DNA from 4 places in the Mesorhizobium sp. M0848 genome. Region 3 is predicted to be linked to each of the others. Evidence: riboswitches for the same ligand, from Rfam matches in the RefSeq annotation. Region 3 holds a riboswitch; each other region holds the start of a gene.
What was found. A riboswitch is a leader RNA that binds a small molecule or an ion and turns the genes downstream of it on or off. The one in region 3 is predicted to bind cobalamin.

Region 1: linked by a shared signal. The riboswitch ahead of NKH95_RS29390 (DUF1636 family protein) and the one ahead of bluB (5,6-dimethylbenzimidazole synthase) in region 3 are both predicted to bind cobalamin.
Region 2: linked by a shared signal. The riboswitch ahead of NKH95_RS00420 (ABC transporter ATP-binding protein) and the one ahead of bluB (5,6-dimethylbenzimidazole synthase) in region 3 are both predicted to bind cobalamin.
Region 4: linked by a shared signal. The riboswitch ahead of NKH95_RS32235 (aromatic ring-hydroxylating oxygenase subunit alpha) and the one ahead of bluB (5,6-dimethylbenzimidazole synthase) in region 3 are both predicted to bind cobalamin.

Annotation. Positions count from the first base shown of each region.
Region 1 is NZ_JAMYOM010000034.1:26,814-31,742, reverse strand. It holds gene NKH95_RS29400 (NADH-quinone oxidoreductase subunit A) at 1-46, opposite strand, end outside; gene NKH95_RS29395 (winged helix-turn-helix domain-containing protein) at 378-1,577, shown strand; cobalamin riboswitch at 1,608-1,812, shown strand; gene NKH95_RS29390 (DUF1636 family protein) at 1,851-2,279, shown strand; gene cobW (cobalamin biosynthesis protein CobW) at 2,282-3,319, shown strand; gene NKH95_RS29380 (cobaltochelatase subunit CobN) at 3,338-4,929, shown strand, end outside.
Region 2 is NZ_JAMYOM010000001.1:80,345-85,273, reverse strand. It holds gene NKH95_RS00435 (D-arabinono-1,4-lactone oxidase) at 1-288, shown strand, start outside; gene NKH95_RS00430 (DSD1 family PLP-dependent enzyme) at 285-1,424, shown strand; gene NKH95_RS00425 (AraC family transcriptional regulator) at 1,429-2,262, opposite strand; cobalamin riboswitch at 2,557-2,763, shown strand; gene NKH95_RS00420 (ABC transporter ATP-binding protein) at 2,926-3,714, shown strand; gene NKH95_RS00415 (ABC transporter substrate-binding protein) at 3,760-4,707, shown strand; partial or broken gene NKH95_RS00410 (FecCD family ABC transporter permease) at 4,843-4,929, shown strand, end outside.
Region 3 is NZ_JAMYOM010000002.1:330,574-335,502, reverse strand. It holds gene NKH95_RS03510 (DUF2277 domain-containing protein) at 1-59, opposite strand, end outside; gene NKH95_RS03505 (exodeoxyribonuclease VII small subunit) at 171-422, opposite strand; gene NKH95_RS03500 (histone deacetylase family protein) at 426-1,352, opposite strand; cobalamin riboswitch at 1,474-1,653, shown strand; partial or broken gene bluB (5,6-dimethylbenzimidazole synthase) at 1,669-2,382, shown strand; gene NKH95_RS03490 (hypothetical protein) at 2,505-3,488, opposite strand; gene NKH95_RS03485 (TetR/AcrR family transcriptional regulator) at 3,774-4,382, opposite strand; partial or broken gene NKH95_RS03480 (MFS transporter) at 4,583-4,929, shown strand, end outside.
Region 4 is NZ_JAMYOM010000045.1:19,583-24,511, reverse strand. It holds gene NKH95_RS32250 (DUF680 domain-containing protein) at 1-32, opposite strand, end outside; gene NKH95_RS32245 (DUF680 domain-containing protein) at 102-302, opposite strand; gene NKH95_RS32240 (DUF680 domain-containing protein) at 374-571, opposite strand; cobalamin riboswitch at 1,079-1,280, shown strand; gene NKH95_RS32235 (aromatic ring-hydroxylating oxygenase subunit alpha) at 1,396-2,643, shown strand; gene NKH95_RS32230 (FAD-binding oxidoreductase) at 2,669-3,769, shown strand; gene NKH95_RS32225 (PqqD family protein) at 3,898-4,329, shown strand; gene NKH95_RS32220 (serine kinase) at 4,379-4,929, shown strand, end outside.

The sequences.
Region 1 (4,929 bases), on a different contig from region 3:
CTATGAACAGGACGATGGGCAGGTATGAGCTCAAGAGTGCGTTCATGCTCGGCTTTCCGTTGGCGCCAATCCACTTTGATTACAGCACCGGACCCTAATGCGGAAGCGTGACAGTTTAACCGCTGAACCGTTTTAAGGGCCTATGCTGCAACGCGGCGAGGGTTAGCGCAGCACTTCCAGCGAAGCAAGTCAAACCTTGTTCAAAACACCGACCTGGACGGCATATCGCGGCAAACTGGTCCGATCCGCTCCTGTTTGATTTCCTTCGCTTTTTACTCCACTTTTCTCTCCTGACATGGATGCCGCCAAAACCCTGCTAGCATGGGTTGGAATCAGCCATTCGACCCTCGGTCAAAACACTTCAAAGTGATGCCTGCATGAAGGAAAAGATCTCGCTCCCCACGGCCCGTCGCATCGCGCTTGCCGCCCAGGGGTTTCTCGATCCCCGCCCGACCGGCACGCCTGACCGCCGACATTTTGCCCGCACCCTCTCCCGCACCGGCCTGCTGCAGATCGATTCCGTCAGCGCGGTGGTGCGCGCTCATTATATGCCGCTCTATTCGCGCCTTGGCCCCTACCCGTTCTCGCTGCTCGACAACGCGGCCGTGGCGCGCAAGCGCACGGTTTTCGAATACTGGGGGCACGAGGCCTCCTTCCTGCCGGTCGAGACATACCCGCTGATGCGCTGGCGCATGCAGCGCGCCGAGCGCGGCGACGAAATGTATCTGGGCCTCGCCAAATGGGGCCGCGAGCACGCCGCCTACATCGAAGAGATCTACCGCCAGGTCGCCGAGCGCGGCCCGATCGCCGCTTCCGCGCTCGAAGGCCAGAAAGGCTCGGGCGGCTGGTGGGGCTGGAGCCATGCCAAGCACGCCTTCGAATGGCTGTTCTGGGCCGGGCGCATCACCACGGCGCACCGCCGCGGTTTCGAGCGCTTCTATGACCTGCCCGAACGCGTGCTGCCGCAGGCGATCCTCGATCTGCCGGTACCGACGCCTGAGGACGCGCACCGCGAATTGCTGCGCATTTCCGCCCGCGCCCACGGCGTGGCGACTTCAGGCGATTTGCGCGATTATTTCCGGCTGTCGCCGGCCGACATGAAAGGCCGGTTGGAGGAACTGGTTGAAACGGGCGAGCTGCTGCCGGTGCGTGTCGAAGGTTGGGACAAGCCGGCCTATCTTCATAAAGACGCCCGCCTGCCGCGCAAAGTCGAGGCCCGCGCCCTGCTGGCGCCGTTCGATCCGGTCGTCTTCGAGCGGTCGCGCACCGAGCGGCTGTTCGATTTCCACTACCGCATCGAGATCTACACGCCGGCCGACAAGCGGCAATATGGCTATTATGTCCTGCCGTTCCTGCTCGGCGACAGGATCGTGGCACGCGTCGACCTCAAGGCCGACCGTCCGGCCAGCATACTGCGCGTCCATGCGGCCTATGCGGAGCCCGGTGCACCGCCTGAAACCGCTGCAGAGCTGTTCGAGGAATTGAAGCAGATGCAGGGCTGGCTCGGACTCGAACGCATCGAAGTGACGCCTGCCGGGGATTTGGGTCCGGCGCTGGCCGACATCGCCGTGTCGTAAGCTCGCGTTGACACCGCCGCCCGCAAAAGCCTAAATCCGGTTCCAGATGGTCCCTTGCCCGCAACGGCAAGGGCTAAGAGGGAATGCGGTGCGGGGCAAAATCCCAAATCCGCGGCTGTCCCCGCAACTGTAAGCGAAGAGCCAAGGCCGAAAGCCACTGGGGAGTTCCCGGGAAGGCGGCTACCCAAGGCGATGACTCGCGAGCCAGGAGACCTGCCGTCTGCGACTTTAGAATCCGATCGCCCGGCGGGTTTCCGGGCAAGGAGCCCGATCTTGGACCACGACAGCAGTTTTTCGGCTGGCACAGCGGATATTTCGTCCGGCCATGATGATGCCTTGGCCGGCGTCACCATCATCGTCTGCGCCTCCTGCCGCAATGAGACCGGCTCCGACGCCCATCCCCGTGCCGGCGAATTGCTGGCGGACGACACGCGCCGCGCCGCATCTGGCGACGATATTCGCATCCGCAGCGTCGAATGCCTCGGCAATTGCAAGCGGCGCCTCAGCGCCGCCATCCTGCGCGACGGCTGCTGGAGCTATGTCTTCGGCGACCTGACCACGACCAGCGGCGCCGACCTCGTGACAGGCGCCAAGCTCTTCGCCACCTCGAAGGACGGCCTGATTCCATGGCGCGGCCGCCCCGATAGCCTGAAGCGTGGCCTCGTTGCCCGCATCCCTCCCCTCGACCTGTTGAAGGACTGATCATGACTGCTTCCGTCTCGCGCGTTCCCTGCACCGTCGTCACCGGCTTCCTCGGCGCCGGCAAGACGACGCTGGTCCGCCATCTCCTGGAAAACGCCGGCGGCAAGCGTATTGCCATCATCGTCAACGAATTCGGCGACATCGGCATCGACGGCGAGATTTTGAAGGGCTGCGGCATCGACACCTGCCCGGAGGAAAACATCGTCGAACTGGCCAATGGCTGCATCTGCTGCACCGTCGCCGACGATTTCGTCCCGGCGCTCGACAAGATCCTCGCGCTGACGCCGAGGGTCGACCATATCCTGATCGAAACCTCGGGCCTGGCGCTGCCCAAGCCGCTGGTCCAGGCGTTCCAGTGGCCGAGCGTGAAGAGCCGCGTCACAGTCGATGGCGTCATCGCCGTGGTCGACGGCCCGGCATTGGCCGAAGGCCGCGTCGCCAACGACATGGACGCCCTGCAGGCGCAGCGCGCCGGGGACGAGACGCTCGATCACGACGATCCGGTGGAAGAGGTGTTCGAGGACCAGATCGCCTGCGCCGACCTGATCATCCTGTCGAAGAGCGACCTGATGGACGCCGCCGGCACCGCCCGCGCCAATGCCATCATTGGCGAACACTCCGCCCGCGCGGTGAAGATCGTGCCGACGTCGCATGGCAAGGTCGATCCCTCCGTGCTGCTCGGGCTCGGTCTGGCCGTCGAGGACGACATCGAAAACCGCAAGTCCCATCATGACGGCGCATTCGACCACGAGCATGACGACTTCGACACGTTCATCGTCGACATTGCCTCGATCGCCAATCCCGATGAGCTGGCAAAGCGTGTCGCCACCGTCGCCGAAGAAGAAAACGTGCTGCGTGTAAAAGGCTTCGTCGAGGTCGGCGGCAAGCCGATGCGGCTGTTGCTGCAGGCTGTCGGGCCGCGCGTCAACCACTACTATGACCGCGCCTGGACGGTGCAGGACGACCGCCGTTCGCGCCTCGTCGTCATCGGCCTGAAGGGGCTGAACCGCCCGGCGATCGAGCGTATACTCGCCGGCTGATTTCGGACACGGGTTGCGATGCACATCCTCACCACGACATCCGCCTCGCTCGACGACCTCGCCGAGCCGGTCGATCTGCGGCAGACGCCGGCGGATATCGTGGCCCTGTCCTTCACCGACAGCGACCTCGCCGGACTGGCGGCAGCCTGGAAGGCCGATGCCGGCCGCCTGCCCTCGATGCGGCTGGCTGCCCTGCGTGACCTGCGCCATCCCATGTCCGTCGACCTCTGGGTCGACAGCGTCGCCCGCCACGCCGAGGTCATCCTCGTGCGCATCCTCGGCGGCTACGACTGGTGGCGCTACGGCTGCGACCAGCTTGCCTCGACCGCTCGCGCACACGGCATAAAGCTGGCGCTGCTGCCCGGCGAATGCCGCGACGAGGATCTGCGCCTGATCGAAGCCTCGACGCTGCCGCGCGAGGAGCTCGATGGCCTGCTCGACTATTTCCGCGAGGGCGGCCCGGCGAATATGAGCGCGCTGGTGCGGAGATTGGCGGGGCTGGCTGGATCGGATGCGGACGTAGCAGAGCCGGTTCCAGTGCCGAAAGCCGGGTTTTATGAGCCAGGACTTGGGGTCGTTGGTGATCCTTCACACCCCCCTCTGTCCTGCCGGACATCTCCCCCGCAAGGGGGGAGATCGGACTTCATCAAAGCCGGCTCTTTTCCCGTTTCATTAGAAGCTGACGCGTCCGCAACCTCGACAATTGGCGAAATCTCCAATGACAGCGCAATCTCCCCCCTTGCGGGGGAGATGTCCGGCAGGACAGAGGGGGGTGTGAAGGAACTCGACGCTGACAACGTCAACGCTCCTATCATCCCCATCCTGTTCTATCGCTCGATGCTATTGGCCGCCGATGTCGCGCCCATCGATGCGCTTTTCCACGCGCTCCGCCAGCGCGGCATCAATCCGGTCCCCATCTTCGTCTCCAGCCTCAAGGACCCCTCATCCCTGGCGTTCGTGGAAACCGCACTCGCCGCGCTCAAACCCGCCGCCATCATCACCGCGACCGCTTTCGCGTCCGGCGCCGAACCCGGCATTGAAACCCTGTTCGACCGCGCCGGCGTACCGGTCTTCCAGGTCATCGTCGCCACCACCCGCCGCGACATCTGGGAGACCAACCAGCGCGGCCTGGCGCCCGCCGACCTCGCCATGCATGTCGTGCTGCCCGAACTCGACGGCCGCATCCTGGCCGGCGCCATTTCCTTTAAGGGCGAGAGCGAGATCGATCCAGCACTTGGCCACCGCGCCTTTGCCAACCGGCCGGAACCGGATCGTGTGGCGCAAGTGGCTGACCGCGTCGCGGCCTTTATCCGCCTGCAGGAGACAGCCCGCGCCGAACGCAAGCTGGCCATCCTGATGCCGGATTATCCCAGTGCCCCCGGCCGCACCGGCTACGCCGTGGGTTTGGATGTCCCGTCCAGCGTGCTGGCCATGCTGCAGGACCTCAGCGAACAGGGCTATGTCGTTGAGGGGATTCCGCAAACGCCGCGTGAGTTGCTGGCGCGGCTGGGCCAGGGCGGGCATGGCTTGGCCTTGAGGGATTATGTGGAGTTCTCGAAGGCATTGCCGTCTGCAGCAATTGCTGCCGTAGATGCAGCTTGGAAGGCTGA
Region 2 (4,929 bases), on a different contig from region 3:
TCGCCATTCTACAGGAGGCCGACCTGCTCGATCGCCATCCACCATGACGCGGCGAACGATCCGCTGCCATTCATGCGGGCGGCCGAACCTATCTTCCGCAGATATGGCGGCAGGCCGCATTGGGGCAAGATGCACAGCCTCAAGGCCGCGGAGCTGAAAAAGCTCTACCCGCGCTGGGACGACGCCATGGCGGTGCGCCGCGACATCGATCCGCAAAACCGCTTTGTCTCACCCTACATGGCCGGCCTGTTCGGCATCGAGCCCAGTCCTTTTGGCATCGAACGATGAGCGCCTATTTTTACGCCCTGTCGGACGCACTGAAGAGCGCCGGTATCTTCCAGCCCTGTCTGGTGCTCGATCTCGACCGACTGGACCGCAATATCGCCCTGGTGAAAGACAGGCTCGACCCCGGCCTTGCTGTGCGGTTGGTCGACAAATCGCTCGCCTGCCTGCCGCTGCTTGTGCATATCGGCAAGGCGCTCGGCAGTGAGCGCTTCATGACCTTTCACCCGCCGATCAGCGAGGCGGTGCTGAAGGCGTTCCCGGATGCCGATCTGCTCTATGGCAAGCCGATGCCGATCGGTGCGGCAAGGGCTGCGCTGGTGAAGGGTAATGTTGACTGGTCGCGTGTCTGCTGGCTGATCGACAGCGAGGAGAGACTGGCGGAATATGGCGCCCTCGCTGGCGAACTCGGCATCGGCCTGCGCATCGCTTTCGAGATCGATGTCGGGCTGCATCGCGGCGGGTTCGCCAATCCTGAGGCCTTGTCGAAGGCGTTGAGCGCGTTGCCGGCCCGGCTGCATTGCGAAGGCGTCATGGCCTACGAGGCGCATGCGCCGCTCATTCCCGGCCTTTTCGGCGGACCGGCAAAGGCATTGGCCGAGGCGTCGGCGCAGGCCTCGGCGTTCGTCGCCTGTCTCGGCGCCGACCAGCGCCGTATCCTGAACATCGGCGGCAGCAAGACCGCGCTGCTTCATCATGGCGGCATGGCCAACGAGGTTTCGATGGGCTCGGCCTTTGTGCTGCCCAGTGATTTCGATACGCCAGGCCTCGACGGCTTCCAGCCGGCGGCCTTCATCGGCACGCCGATCCTGAAAATGGTCGAGCCGATGCTGCCTGGCCCGCCGGCCGTCACCCGCCTGCTGCAGGCGCTCGGCCGCTTCCCGCGCAAGGGCTGCTATCTCTATGGCGGCAAGTGGATGGCCGAGCCCGTCTTCCCCGAAGGCATGAAGGCGAATGGGCTGCTCGGCCTGTCCTCCAACCAGCAATTCATGGGCTTGCCCGCCGACGCGACCGTAAAACCCGGCGACTACGCGTTTCTAAGGCCGACGCAGAGCGAAGCCGTGCTGCAGCAGTTCGGGTCGATCGCGGTGTTTTCCGGCGGCGGGATAGTCGATCGCTGGCCGGCGCTGCCGATGGCCTGACCGACTACGCCTTCACCGGTATCCAGATCTCCAGCCCGCCATTGCCGCTGCGTGGGTCGAACTCAGGGCCGTAGCGTTCGAATTCCGGCGCATCCGATATCTCGTGGCCGGAAGCCGGCAGCCATTTGTTCCAGATCGTATTGACCGTGCGGCGGATGGTCGAGATGTGTTCGCGGTGGGCAAAGACCGCATATTTCTGCGCCGGCACCCGCGCCCGGCTGAATTCCTTGGGCAGGTCGGAAAAATCAGACACTTCGACGCCAGCGATGTAGTCGAAATTGCCGGCATCGTCGCCGTTGACGCAGACGCCATAGGCGACATCGCCGGTCTCGCCCGGAATGTTGCCGATATAGGGGCCGAAGCGCTGCCATTGCATCGGAATGGCGGCGCTGGTTTCGCAGCTGTAGCGTTCGCCGAGGCCGGCGATCAGGAACGGCCGGCTGGTCTCGAAACGCGGTGGTTCGAGATTGGTGAGGAAGGACTGGTCCATCAGGATCGGCTCCACGAGGTCGAGCTTGTCGAGTGTGCCTTGCGCGCGCACCAGTTCCGGCGTGGTGCCGAACTGATCGCGGAAGGCACGGGTGAACGCCTCATGCGAGTTGTAGCCGGCGTCGAGCGCGACGGAGAGAATGTCGGGCGCCCCGCCGGCCAGCTTGCGCGCCGCCTCGGTGAGCCGGCGTGAGCGCATGTAGCCCATCACCGAGCGGCCCGTGGCAGCGCCGAAAGCCCGCGTCACATGAAAACGCGACACGCCGCTGCTTTGCGCGATATCGTCAAGCGAGATCGCCTCCGGCAGATGACTTTCGACGAACCACAGCGCTTTCTCGGTCGGGTTCATTTTGCTCCTCGCATTGGCCAGATCATCCTGCCGTTTCCTGGCGCGGCCAGTTTGATCGAAATTGCGCATCCCGCGCAATCGAACCGATCCCGTCACAGTCGCACACCGATATGGCGCAGCGGTCGAGCGCCCCTTGCCGCCGACGAGCCAATTCGGCAGGCTTCGCTTGACAGCGCCAGGCGGCATCCTCTAAACACGTAATGTTATTACATATCGAAAGCGTGAAATGCCTGTTTCCCCTAGCCGGCCCACCACTCCGTCCGAGAAATCCATTGCGAAGCGATTGGGGGAAATCTACGCTGAAGCGGTGATGGTCCCCGAGTCGAAAGGCGAGGGGTGAAAAGGGAACACGGTGAGATCCCCAGGGGTCGAGGCCGTGGCTGCCCCCGCAACTGTAAGCGGCGAGCAAAATCCGTGAATGCCACTGGCCGGCAAGGCTGGGAAGGCAGGATGGCGCAACGACCCGCGAGCCAGGAGACCTGCCATCACTGAGTTGACCGGACGGGGTGTGCCGGGAGGAAACGCGAATCCCGGTCTTGTCGGCCGCTTCGCCAGCTTCCTTCCGTCGCCAGTTTTGGAAAGTGACGGAAAGTTGGACGGCTCTATCGATCATCGCATCATCGTGTGCACGCTTTGCCATCCCGGCAATCTGGCGGGCAGCCGATGACCGTAGCGCTTCTCGAAGCACATGACCTCTGCGCCATGGCCAATGGGCGGGATCTGGTCCAGGCGGTCAGCTTCTCGGTGGCCGCTGGCGATCGCCTAGCCATCATCGGTCCCAACGGCGCGGGCAAGACGACGCTGCTGCGCATGCTGTCGGGCATGCTGCGGCCGAGCTCCGGCGAGGTGAACCTCGGCGGGCGCCGGCTGGGCGGGATTTCCGCCGCCGAGCGGGCGCTGCATATCGCCGTTGTCGGCCAGACCGACCAGCCCGATCCGCGGCTGGCGGTGATCGACTATGTCGAGCTGGGCCGGGTCCCGCACGCTCGGCTACGGCGCAGGAGCGAGGAGCGTGACATTGTCGTCGATGCGCTGCGCCGGACCGGCCTGCTGCCGCTGCTTGGCCGCACCATCGGCTCGCTGTCGGGCGGCGAGCGCCAGCGCGCCCAACTGGCCCGCGCCATCGCCCAGCAGCCAAAGATCCTGTTCCTCGACGAGCCGACCAACCATCTCGACCCGCGCGCCCGCGGCGAACTGCTCGACCTCGTGGCAGGCTTCGAGATGACGGTGATCGCGGTGCTGCACGATCTGGCGCTGGTGGCACCGTTCGCCACCAGGGTGGCGGTGATGAACCATGCCCGTCTGCAAGCGCTCGCCGCACCGCGCGAAGCGCTGACCCAAAAGCTGATTCGCGAAATTTTCGGCATCGATGTGCTGCGTCTGCGCCATCCGACCGAAGACCGCGAACTGACGGTGTTCGATGTTCCGAACCGTGCCGCGCCGCCATCCTGATTGAAGCCGTCCCATATCGATCATCCCGTCCACAGGAGCAAACCCTTGAAACGCCTTGCTTTTTCGCTTGCCTTCTCGCTGCTGGCCTCGACAGCCCTGGCCTTCCCGGTAACTGTCGACAGCTGCGGCAAGCCGCTGACCTTCGATGCGCCGCCGAAGCGCGCCGTCATCCAGGATCTCAACATGGCCGAGATGGCTTTCGCGCTGAAACTGCAGCCGTCGATCGTCGGCCTGACCGGCATCACCGGATGGTACAAGGTGGGTCCTGAGTTCAAGGCCGAGCAGGGTTCGATCCCGGAACTGGCGCCGAAATATCCGACGCTCGAAAACCTCGTCGCGGTCGAGCCCGATTTTTTCTTCGCCGGCTGGTATTATGGCATGAAGCCGGGTGGTGAAGTGACGCCCGACACGCTTGCTCCGCACGGCATCAAGACGCTGGTGCTGACGGAAAGCTGCGTCCATCTCGACAAGAGCCGCCCCGCCGCCTCGATGGACCTACTCTATGGCGACGTCGAGAAACTGGGCAAGATCTTCGGCAAGGAGGCCGAAGCTGAGAAGCTTGTCTCCGGCTGGAAGACGCGGCTCGCCGAGATCACCGCCAAGGTCGGCGACGCCAAGGGAACGCGGGTCTTCCTCTATGATTCCGGCGAGGACAAGCCGTTCACCGCAGGCAAATTCGCCATCCCCAGCGCCATGATATCAGCCGCCGGCGGCGACAACATCATGGCCGACATGGATACCAGCTGGGGCAACACGGACTGGGAAACGGTGGCGTCGCGCAATCCGCAATTCCTCATCCTGCTCGATTACCAGGATGGCGGTGGCTACAGGAAACTGCTCGATTTCCTGAAGGCGCATCCGGCGATGAAGGAGACGGACGCGGTCAAGAACGAGCGCTTCGTCGCCCTGCGCTATGCCGAACTGACGCCGGGCCCGGCCAACATCGAAGCGATCGACAAGATCGCCAAGGCCATGCATCCGGAAGCGTTTTGATGCCTGTGGCCCAAAAGTGCGCAGCGGTTTTGGGGCAACGACATGCATGAACAAAAGATCCTGGAAGTGCGTCGCACGCGTCCTGACAGACACGACGCATTTCCAGGCTTGCGCCATACGGCATTTGCACTGGCCATGCTGGCGGGGGCGGCGGCGATCGCCGCTCTCGCTCTGCTGTCGATCGCCTACGGCTCGACGCTGATCCCGCTGACCGATGTTGTT
Region 3 (4,929 bases):
ACCTCGTCATTGGTTGCCGGCGGATCAAAATTGAACAGGGTCTTGATGTTTCTGCACATCGCTTCCGTATCTCCTCTTGTCCTTGAGCTGTTTCAAGCGGAACGAGTTATATCCTCGATCATGATCCTGTCCAAAAACTGGTGAGGCGAGGCCATCGTTCGGACCGGGCCTCAATCCGCGTCGAGTGGCTCCGTTCCGACCGGCTTGCCGTCGCGCGACAGCCTGATCTTCTCGACCTTGTCCTCGGCGGCCTTCAGCAGCCGGTCGCAATGCGCCTTCAGCGCCTCGCCACGTTCATAGATCCTGATCGACTGGTCGAGCGGCACGTCGCCACGCTCCAGATCATCGACGATCTTCTCCAGCGCATCGAGTGCCTGCTCGAAGCTCATCGCCTTGACGTCTTCGTTGGTCTCATCGGCCATCATTCATCCTTTCATCAGTCGCCCGACATGGGCGGCGACCGAAAATGCCAATCCCTGCAGATCGTAGCCGCCCTCGAGCAGGCTGACGAGCCGGTTGCCGCTGTGGCGTGCCGCGCGCTGCATCAGCTGGCCGGTCGCCCAGTCGAAATCATCCTCGGTCAGATTGATCTCGGCCAGCGGATCGCGGTGGTGCGCGTCGAACCCCGCCGAAATGATGATCAGGTCGGGCGCGAAATTGTCGAGCGCGGGCAGGACGCGCGACAGGAAGGCATCGCGAAACACTTCGCTGCCGGTCTGCGGCGCCAGCGGTGCGTTGACGATGTTGCCGGCGCCCGTTTCGGTCTTCGCTCCGGTGCCGGGATAAAGCGGCATCTGGTGTGTCGAGCAATAGAGCACCGACGGATCGTCCCAGAAAATATCCTGCGTGCCATTGCCGTGATGCACGTCCCAGTCGACGACGGCAACGCGCTCGACACCGTGTTTCTTCTGCGCATAACGCGCCGCGATCGCCGCCGTGTTGAACAGGCAAAAGCCCATCGCCGTGGTCTTTTCGGCATGATGGCCGGGCGGCCGGGCGGCGACGAAGACGTTGTCGGCGCGGCCCGAAAAGACATCATCGACGGCGGCGTTGGCGGCGCCGATCGCGGTGATCGCCGCTTGCCAGCTCTTCGGGCTGGCAGTGGTGTCGGCATCGATGCGGGCAATCCCCTCGTCGGGGATGGCGGCGCGAACGCGGGCGACGAAATCGGCGGGATGCGCGTAGAGGATGGTGGCCTCGTCGCCTTCCGGCGCCTGAATACGATCGAGCCCGGCAAAGGCTTCGTCGTCGAGCACGCGCTCGATGGCGCGTAAGCGGTCGGGCCGCTCGGGATGTCCGGGCGGCGTGAGATGCTCGAGGAAGATCGGATGGGTGTAGAGACGGGTGGTCATCGTCCTAATCTAGTGACCCGGATCGACAAAGGCCATGCACGGGCGGCCGATGACTGGGGAAAATCGCGACTGCGTCCATTCGCGTCGCCGCAGGCATTGGCCCCGCGGGCGCTTCGGCGTAAGGTCCCTGGTACTGCCTGGTGCCCGCCGCAAGCGGGAGAATCGGGAACACGGTTGAATTCCGTGGCGTGCCCAACGCTGTGAGGGGGACCGCGCCGGTAAATGCCACTGTCGATGACGGGAAGGCACCGGACGCGGGTTGATCCCGAGCCAGAAGACCGGCCTGGCAGGCATTGTCATCCGCGTGGTCAGGCGGATGGCATCAGAGCGACGTGCGTCTACTTGGACGCACAAAGTACGCTCTGTCAGTTTTGAATCTGCAATCGCAAGGGGACAAGCGATGCCGGAACACATGACCGCTGCCATTGACGATGGATTTGACCAGAATGCGCGCGATGCGGTCTACCGCGCCATGTTCACGCGGCGTGACGTGCGCAGCCATTTCCTGCCCACCGCGATCGATGACGACGTGCTGGCACGGCTGCTGCTTGCCGCCCATCACGCGCCATCGGTCGGCTTCATGCAGCCATGGAATTTCATTGTCATTCGCGATGTCAAACGACGGGCGGAGGTGCGCGACCTGTTCCTGGCCGCGCGAGAACAGGAACTGCCGGCTATCGAGGCGGAAAAACAGGCGCTGTACCGCAAGCTCAAGCTGGAAGGCATCTGCGAGAGCGCGCTCAACATCTGCATCACCTGCGACCGGCAGCGCTCGAAGGGTTCGCCGCTGGGACGTTGGCACAATCCGGAGATGGATCTCTACAGCACCGTCTGCGCGGTGCAGAATTTCTGGCTGGCCGCGCGTGCCGAGGGCGTTGGCGTCGGCTGGGTGAGCATCATCGAGGCTGAGGCGCTGAAGCGGCTGTTGGCCATTCCGGATCACGTAACGCCGGTCGCCTATCTCTGCGTCGGCCGTGTTTCCGAGTTCGCTCCCAAACCGGACCTTGAAACGCATGGCTGGGGACGGCGGCTGCCGCTGCCGGAGCTGATCATGAGCGAGACCTTTTCCGGGCAAGGCGAGACACAGCTCAAATCCACCGTGGCGCGCCTCAACACCGTTCCTGCCTCACCAGACACCATCCGCCCAGCCGATCAGGGTGTGGCGCCGGCCGTAGCCCAGCGCGAACCGCCGAAGGAGGCCAGCGCCTTGTCCTTGAGCTCCCTGAACTTCGACGATGCCTCGGCCAGCCGGGCGTCCCAGGCCGGATCGGGCACCTGGCCCGCGATGGTCTTGAAATAGACCTGCATCAGGCAGGCGATGGCGAAAGGCTCGATGAACGCCGCCTTGAATGCCCAGGCGAAGACGATGGCGAGCACAAAAGCCCAGCCGGCGAGCTGGCCAGGCATCAGGAACAGAATCGCACCGGCAGGTGCCAGCATCATCAGAAAGATGATGAACGACATGCCCCACATGATGACCGCCAGCCAGACGGCGTTCTTGACCATGACCTTGCCGTTCTGAGCATAGAGCACTACGCCTTGGCGCGCCGTCTCGAAGGGCGAGGCTGAATTGATGCGGATGTTGTAGCCGAGGATGATCTCGTCGACATAGGTCAGCGACAGGCGGATCACCGTGTTGATGAAGGAGACCAGGCCGCTCAGGCCTGGTATCGGCAGGAAGGCGGCGATACCGCCGAGCAGGCCGGTGATGGCATGGATGGCACCCTTGACGAGTCGGTCGACGACGAAAAGGATGTTGGCTTCGGCAAAACGCTGGGTGACGACATCCCTGGCGTAGGCGATCTGGTCCTGACCGCCGGGAATGTCGCGGCCGTCGATCAGATGAACCATGACGGCGATGTGGCCGGCCTTGACGACATAGAGGATGTATTCGCGGATCCAGTAGACGGCGATCGAGACGACGCCGAAACCGACCACGCCGCCCCACAGGGCAAACGACAGCGGCCCGTCGGGATCAGTGGAGATATGGCCGACGCCATAGCCGACAGAGGCACCGGTGCCGGTCGCCATGATGTAGGCCAGCGTGATGCCGAAATAGACGATCATGCGAAAAACGATGAACGGCCAGGTCCGCATCATGATGGACACCGACCGGCCGATCTCAAAATCCCACATGTGCCCCGAATCTCCGCCTCAGAGATGGTGGAAGAGGATGGACTCAACCCGGCGATTGTCAATTGCCGGCCCTGACGCCAAAGGGCGACGAATTCGGGGTAACGGGTTGGTTCGGAGCCCGCCAGCGCGTTGGCTGACGGAGCATCAAACGAAAAACCCGCCTGTGCGGCGGGTCACTGGCGCAAATCAGCACCATGGATGAATATATACCTTAGCTGAGGGCACGGTGTCAAGAAAAAATTCCTATCGTGAACAGCTGCCGGCACGAAAGCTCCGGTGAGAACTTCAATTCGACTGCGGATCCGGCTTCCTGAGCAGGCCTTCGAGCAGTTGCTTGAACGCCGTCACCACCTTCTTCGACGTCGTTTCGGGGTCGTTCGAATTGGCGATCCGTTGCGCTGCCTGGCTGCTCGCTCCGATGATCAGTCGCGAGGCGGTCTCGGGGTCGAGGCTGGAGACAACGACCCCCTCCTCCTGCAGCGCGGTCAGATGGTCGGTCATTGAAGCGATGCACGCACTGGCATTCGGCCATTGCGCTGGATCCCCCAGCACGGCCGGGCCATCGCGGAACATGATGCGCTGGATTTCCGGCTCCAGCGCCATCTCGATATAGGTCGAGCACTCGTCGACGAAATGTTGCCAGCGGGTCGGTGCTCTCGACGCGACCTCATTGATGCGCGCCGCCATCTCGCCGTCAATCTGGGCTATGACCGCCTGCAACAGCCCCTTCTTGTCGCCGAAATGATGATAGAGCGCACCGCGCGTCAGCCCGGCCGAAGCGGTGAAATCATCCATCGAGGCTTCCGCATAGCCTGTTGTGCCGAAGGCATGACGGGCCGCCGCAATAAGCTTTGCGCGCGTCTCGGCGATCATCTCCTTGCGGGGTTTGTGCATGTGTCCTGGACCTATTCACATACGCTTCGTATGCTAATTGACATACGCGGCGTATGCTCTATCTAATAATCATACGCTCCGTATGTAATTGTCCAATCGTCCTTTGTCGAGGAACCAACCGATGCAAAATCCCTATGCGGAAATCTTTCGTGCCCCCGGCGCCAAGGGCTTTGCGGCCGCCGGCTTCCTAGCGCGAGGCGCCGCTGCAACGCCAGCTCGCCATCGCAGTCGCCCTCGTCGCGCTCGGCACGCTGTTGCCGCTCGCCGCCGACACCGTGCCGCTGCTGGCGCTGACCGTGTTCATCAGCGGTGTGGCGATCTCGCCGACCTTCATCACGGCCTTCGGCCTGATCGAGCGGCATGTGCCGGAAGCGATGCTGACCGAAGGCATCACCTGGGTCATGACCGGCATCGGCATCGGCATGGCGCTGGGCTCGTTCGCGGCCGGCGCGGTGGTGGATGCGTTCGGTGCACCGAACGGGTTCTGGGTGTCGGTGGCTTCAGGCACGATCGCGCTGGCCACGGTGCTGCTTGGCCAACGCAGCCT
Region 4 (4,929 bases), on a different contig from region 3:
ACGGCGGCGGCAGCAATAAGGATCTTGTTCATTTTAATCTCCTGAATTCTGGATTTCGCCAGGACGGCAGACACAGCTGCCGTCGCTTGCGAAATTGGCTGTTAGCGACCGAAGAGGTTACGGTCGCTGCCCTGAGCGGGCGTCTGGGCAGCCGGTTCCGAGGTCTTGGTGGAAGCCGTGTACGACTGGTCCACTGCGGCGGCAGGCTGGTTAGAGCCGTTCGAACCGTAGTTGTCGCTGCCGGCGAAAGCGCTGCCGGAGATGGCCAGAACGGCGGCGGCAGCAATGAGGATCTTGTTCATCTTAAATACTCCTGAATGTCTGAATTTCGCCAGGGCGGCGGGCGAGCCCGCCGTCGACTGGGAATCGGCTGTTAGTTGTTGCCGAAGACGTTGCGGTCAGCACCCTGGGCAGGCGCCTGAGCAGCCGGTTCCGACTTCTTGGTCGAAGCGGTGTACGAGCTGTCGACAGCAGTGGCTGCCGCGGCGTTCGAACCGTAGTGGTCGCTACCAGCGAAGGCGCTGCCGGAAATGGCCAGAAGGGCTGCGGCAGTGAGAATGATCTTTTTCATTTTTGTACTCCAGTATCGTCTTTTTCCGTCCGTCTAGCGGCGTGTCTTGGAAATGAAATCGCGTCGTTCGGACAGCCCCGATGTGGGAGGGCAACCCCGCCTTTTCCAATCACGAAGTTGTTCCGTGTGGACCATGAATCCACACCTTGAAATTGTGCCAAGGGAATCTACGGGTATATTTTTCTTCTTTAAATCAGCATGTTAAGTGTAACCGCTGGATGGATCACTGACTGTTTCAGAGGCCCAGCGTTCACACCGTCCTGCACGCACCGTCAACAGAAACGAACCGTTCGGTTCGATTTTAGATCGAGCTAATAGTCACTTTTCGAAACCGTTAACCTTTTTTGACCCCGCCAAGGGGTCCGATTCGGGGATATCGCAGCCGGCAAAATGGTCATCCGGGAGGTGGATTTCAGCCCGCGACGGTCTGCGGGAACGTTCGCAGGCCGTGTCGCGCCGCATGGATACGATGTCGTTTTCATGCCGACGGCGCGCCCCCGATCGTGGTTAGATCATACCATCTCAGGTGCCGCTTCGTGACGACGAGGCGGAGAATTGGGAAGCCGGTCAGAATCCGGCGCTGCCCCCGCAACGGTGGTGGAGTTCAAGTCGCAACGGGAGACCACTGGGCAACTGCCTGGGAAGGTGTCGCGATGGTCCGCAAGGACAACTCCAGAGCCCGGAAACCAGCCCAAGATTGTTAGACTCGACTGATCGCGGTGGGCGGTCAAGAGGTGGATAGCGCATGTCTGGCACCTAGCCGGCCTGCGTTTCAATCCTTCCTCCATCACCACCAGTTCAGTCCTTAGAAACGAGGACAGGACATGGATACCCGCAACGACATGCTGAGGCTCCTGAAGGGGCGCCGGCAAGGCTTTTCGCTGGAGCAGCCCTTCTACACCGATCCGGACTACTTCAAGCTCGACATGGAGCTGATCTGGTATCGCGACTGGCTGTTCATCGGCCATGATTGCGAACTGCCGAAGCCGGGCAGCTACATCACCGTGCAGATCGGCGACTATCCGGTGGTCCTTGTCCGCGACCAGCACGGCAAGATCAACGCCTTCCACAATTCCTGCCGCCATCGCGGCAGCCGTGTATGCAACACGGAGAAGGGCACGGCGGCAAAGCTCGTCTGCCCCTATCACCAGTGGACCTATGAGCTGGACGGCCGCCTGCTGTTTGCCCGCCAGATGGCCGACGGTTTCGACAAGAGTGATTTCAGCCTGAAGCCGGTCGCCTGCGAGAGCGTCGGCGGCTACATCTTCATCTGTCTGGCCAAGGAGCCGGCGGATTTCGCGCCGATGCGGGCGATGATCGAACCCTATCTTTTGCCGCACCGGTTGCGTGAAGCAAAGATCGCCTTCGAGAGCACGATCGTCGAGAAGGGCAACTGGAAGCTGGTCTGGGAAAACAACCGCGAGTGCTATCACTGCGCCGCCAATCATCCTGAGCTGTGCAAGACCTTCCCCGAGGCTCCGACCGTGACCGGCGTCAACGGCGCCGACAGCGACCCTGAAATGGTCGCGCACTGGGCCAAATGCGAGGCATCAGGCCTGCCGAGCAAATTCCGCATCGATCCGGCAGGGCAGTACCGCGCCACCCGCGCGCCGCTGCTGCGCGATGCCGTCAGCTACACCATGACGGGAAAACGGGCGGTCCAGAAGAACCTGTCCGACAGCGTTTCAACCGACCGCATCGGCTCCTTGCTGCTTTATCATTATCCGACAACCTGGAACCATATCCTCGGCGACCATGCCGTCACCTTCCGCGTGCTGCCGATCAGTGCCACGGAAACCGCGGTGACGACAAAATGGCTCGTCCACAAGGATGCGGTCGAAGGCGTCGACTACGATCTCGCTGAGCTCACCCATGTCTGGACCGAGACCAACGACCAGGACCGTCGCATCGTCGAGGAAAACGCCTTCGGCATCTTGTCGCCGGCCTACGAACCAGGCCCCTATTCGGAGCTGCATGAGGGCGGCGTGATCCAGTTCGTCGAGTGGTACGCGTCGTTCATCGGACCGCGCCTTGCAGAAGGCGACCGGCCGGCCCTGCGCAGCGTCGCCTAGCCCAGGGGACAAGAGGATGAATGCGATGACGGACCTTGGCCTCTATCGCCATCTCGACCAGATGACGCCCTGGAACGACAGGCTGCAGGTGCTGGAAGTGATCGGCGTCAGTGACGAAGCGCCTGACGTGAAGACCTTCACCTTCCGCTCCGACAACCAGACCTGGTTCCGCTACAAACCGGGCCAGTTCGTGACGCTGGAATTACCGACATCGGACGGGCCGCTGATGCGCACCTACACGCTGTCGTCCTCGCCGTCGCGGCCGTTCTCAATCGCGGTGACGGTCAAGGCGCAGGCGGGCAGCACCGGTACGCGCTGGATGTTCGACCATCTGACGCCGGGCTCGCACGTCAAGGCCTATGGGCCGACCGGCGACTTCTCGCTACACAGCCACCCGGCGGCCAAATATCTGTTCATTTCGGCCGGCTCCGGCGTGACGCCGATGATGTCGATGCTGCGCTGGCTGAACGACTGTGCGCCATGGACAGATGTCGGCTTCGTCAACTGTGCGCGCCGCCCGGAAGAGATCATTTTCCGCAAGGAACTCGAGCTGCTCGGCAGCCGCATGCCCGGCCTGTCGCTCGGCTTCATGATCGAGGAGCGGTCGAGCCGCGAGGGCTGGTTCGGCCATATGGGCCGCATCGACGCGATCCGGCTGCCATTGCTGGCGCCCGATTTCCGTGAGCGCGAGATCTTCTGCTGCGGCCCCGATCCCTTCATGCGCGCCGTGCGCGGCATGCTGAACGCCGCCGGCTTCGACATGGCGAAATACCATCAGGAAAGCTTTGCGGCGCCTGCCGTGGAGGAGATCCAGGCGCCGTTCTCGCCACTGCCGGAAGACGGCGCCGCCGTTGCCGTCGAGGCCGTGACGCCGATCCGGTTTTCGCTTTCCGATGTCGATGCCGAATGCGTCGCCGGCCAGACCGTGCTGCAGACGGCACGCGCCTCTGGGGTGCGGATTCCCGCCGCCTGCGAGTTCGGCCTGTGCGGCACCTGCAAGGTGAGGAAGGTCGCGGGCGACGTCGAGATGAGTCACAATGGCGGCATCCTCGATCACGAAATCGAGGACGGCTTTATCCTCGCCTGTTGCTCGAAGCCGCTTTCTGCGCTTGAAATCGAAGCGTGACCGGCTGCGCTCGCCCGAGTCTGCGCCATCTTGCCAAAAACCCTGCAAATGGTTAGACGCCTGCAACGGTGGGGTTGACCGTAAGGCCCGAAGATCATCTCCGCGGCCTGCTCGGCGGGGGAGCAAACATGCGACAATCCGGCATCTATGCCATTGCCAGCAAGGATATCGTCTTTGAATCCTTCGACGGCGAAGCCGTCGTTCTTGACCTGACCACGGGCAAATATTTCGGCTTCTCTGATTCAGGCAGCAGACTTTGGGATGCACTGTCGTCCGGCGTGCCTGCCTCCGAACTGGTCGGCGCCGCGACCGGAATTGGCGCCCTCGATGCCGCCGCGATTGACGGCTTTGTTTCACAATTGCTCGAATTCGGTTTGCTGGCGGCCGTAACCGATGGCATGGCAAGACCGGTTCCAAGCGAATTGCTGGCTCAGCTCGCCGCTGCCAGAGAGCCCCTCAAGGTCGACATCCATGACGATCTCGCCGATCTCATTGTCGTCGATCCCATCCACGAGGTCGAGGAGCCCCTCGGCTGGCCCGCGGTGAAGCAAGCCAACTGAAGCGCCCATCAGGTTCTCGTTGCCGGACAGCTCCGGAACAGGCAAACCCATGCCGAACATCACTCTCGAAAACCTGGCTGACTACGCACGTCATGTCCTGGCGCAAGCAGAGAGCAGCGCCGCGCATTATCCACTGACCCGCAAGGCGAGCTTGCCGCATCTGGATCTGACCGCGCATGTCAGCGCCGGCGCGTTGGCGGATGCCTTCGCTCATGGCTTTGTCACGCCTCCGGGCAGCCGAACGCCTGCCGACATCTGCCGCGTCTTCGTCGCACATCCCGGTATTGACGGCATCGCGGTACCGGCCAGTTGGGGCCAGGGACCCTTCACGCAGCATGGCTTCGCCACCCAACTGGCGGAAGCAGGATTGCGCGGCAACCATTTCCACGACCTGGATTTCTGGCAGTTCTATGATCCGCAACGTCGCGTTGGCGTGCAATTGATGGCTTCGGCCGACGCCTTTCCGCCGTGGGAGCCGGGAGCGCCGCTGCGGGCTTTCCTGCATTGGGAATATGCGGCGCGCGGCATGCGCCTTGCCCATGCCGGCACGCTCGGCACCAATGGCAAGGGCGTGCTGCTGGCCGGCGCGGGCGGCGCCGG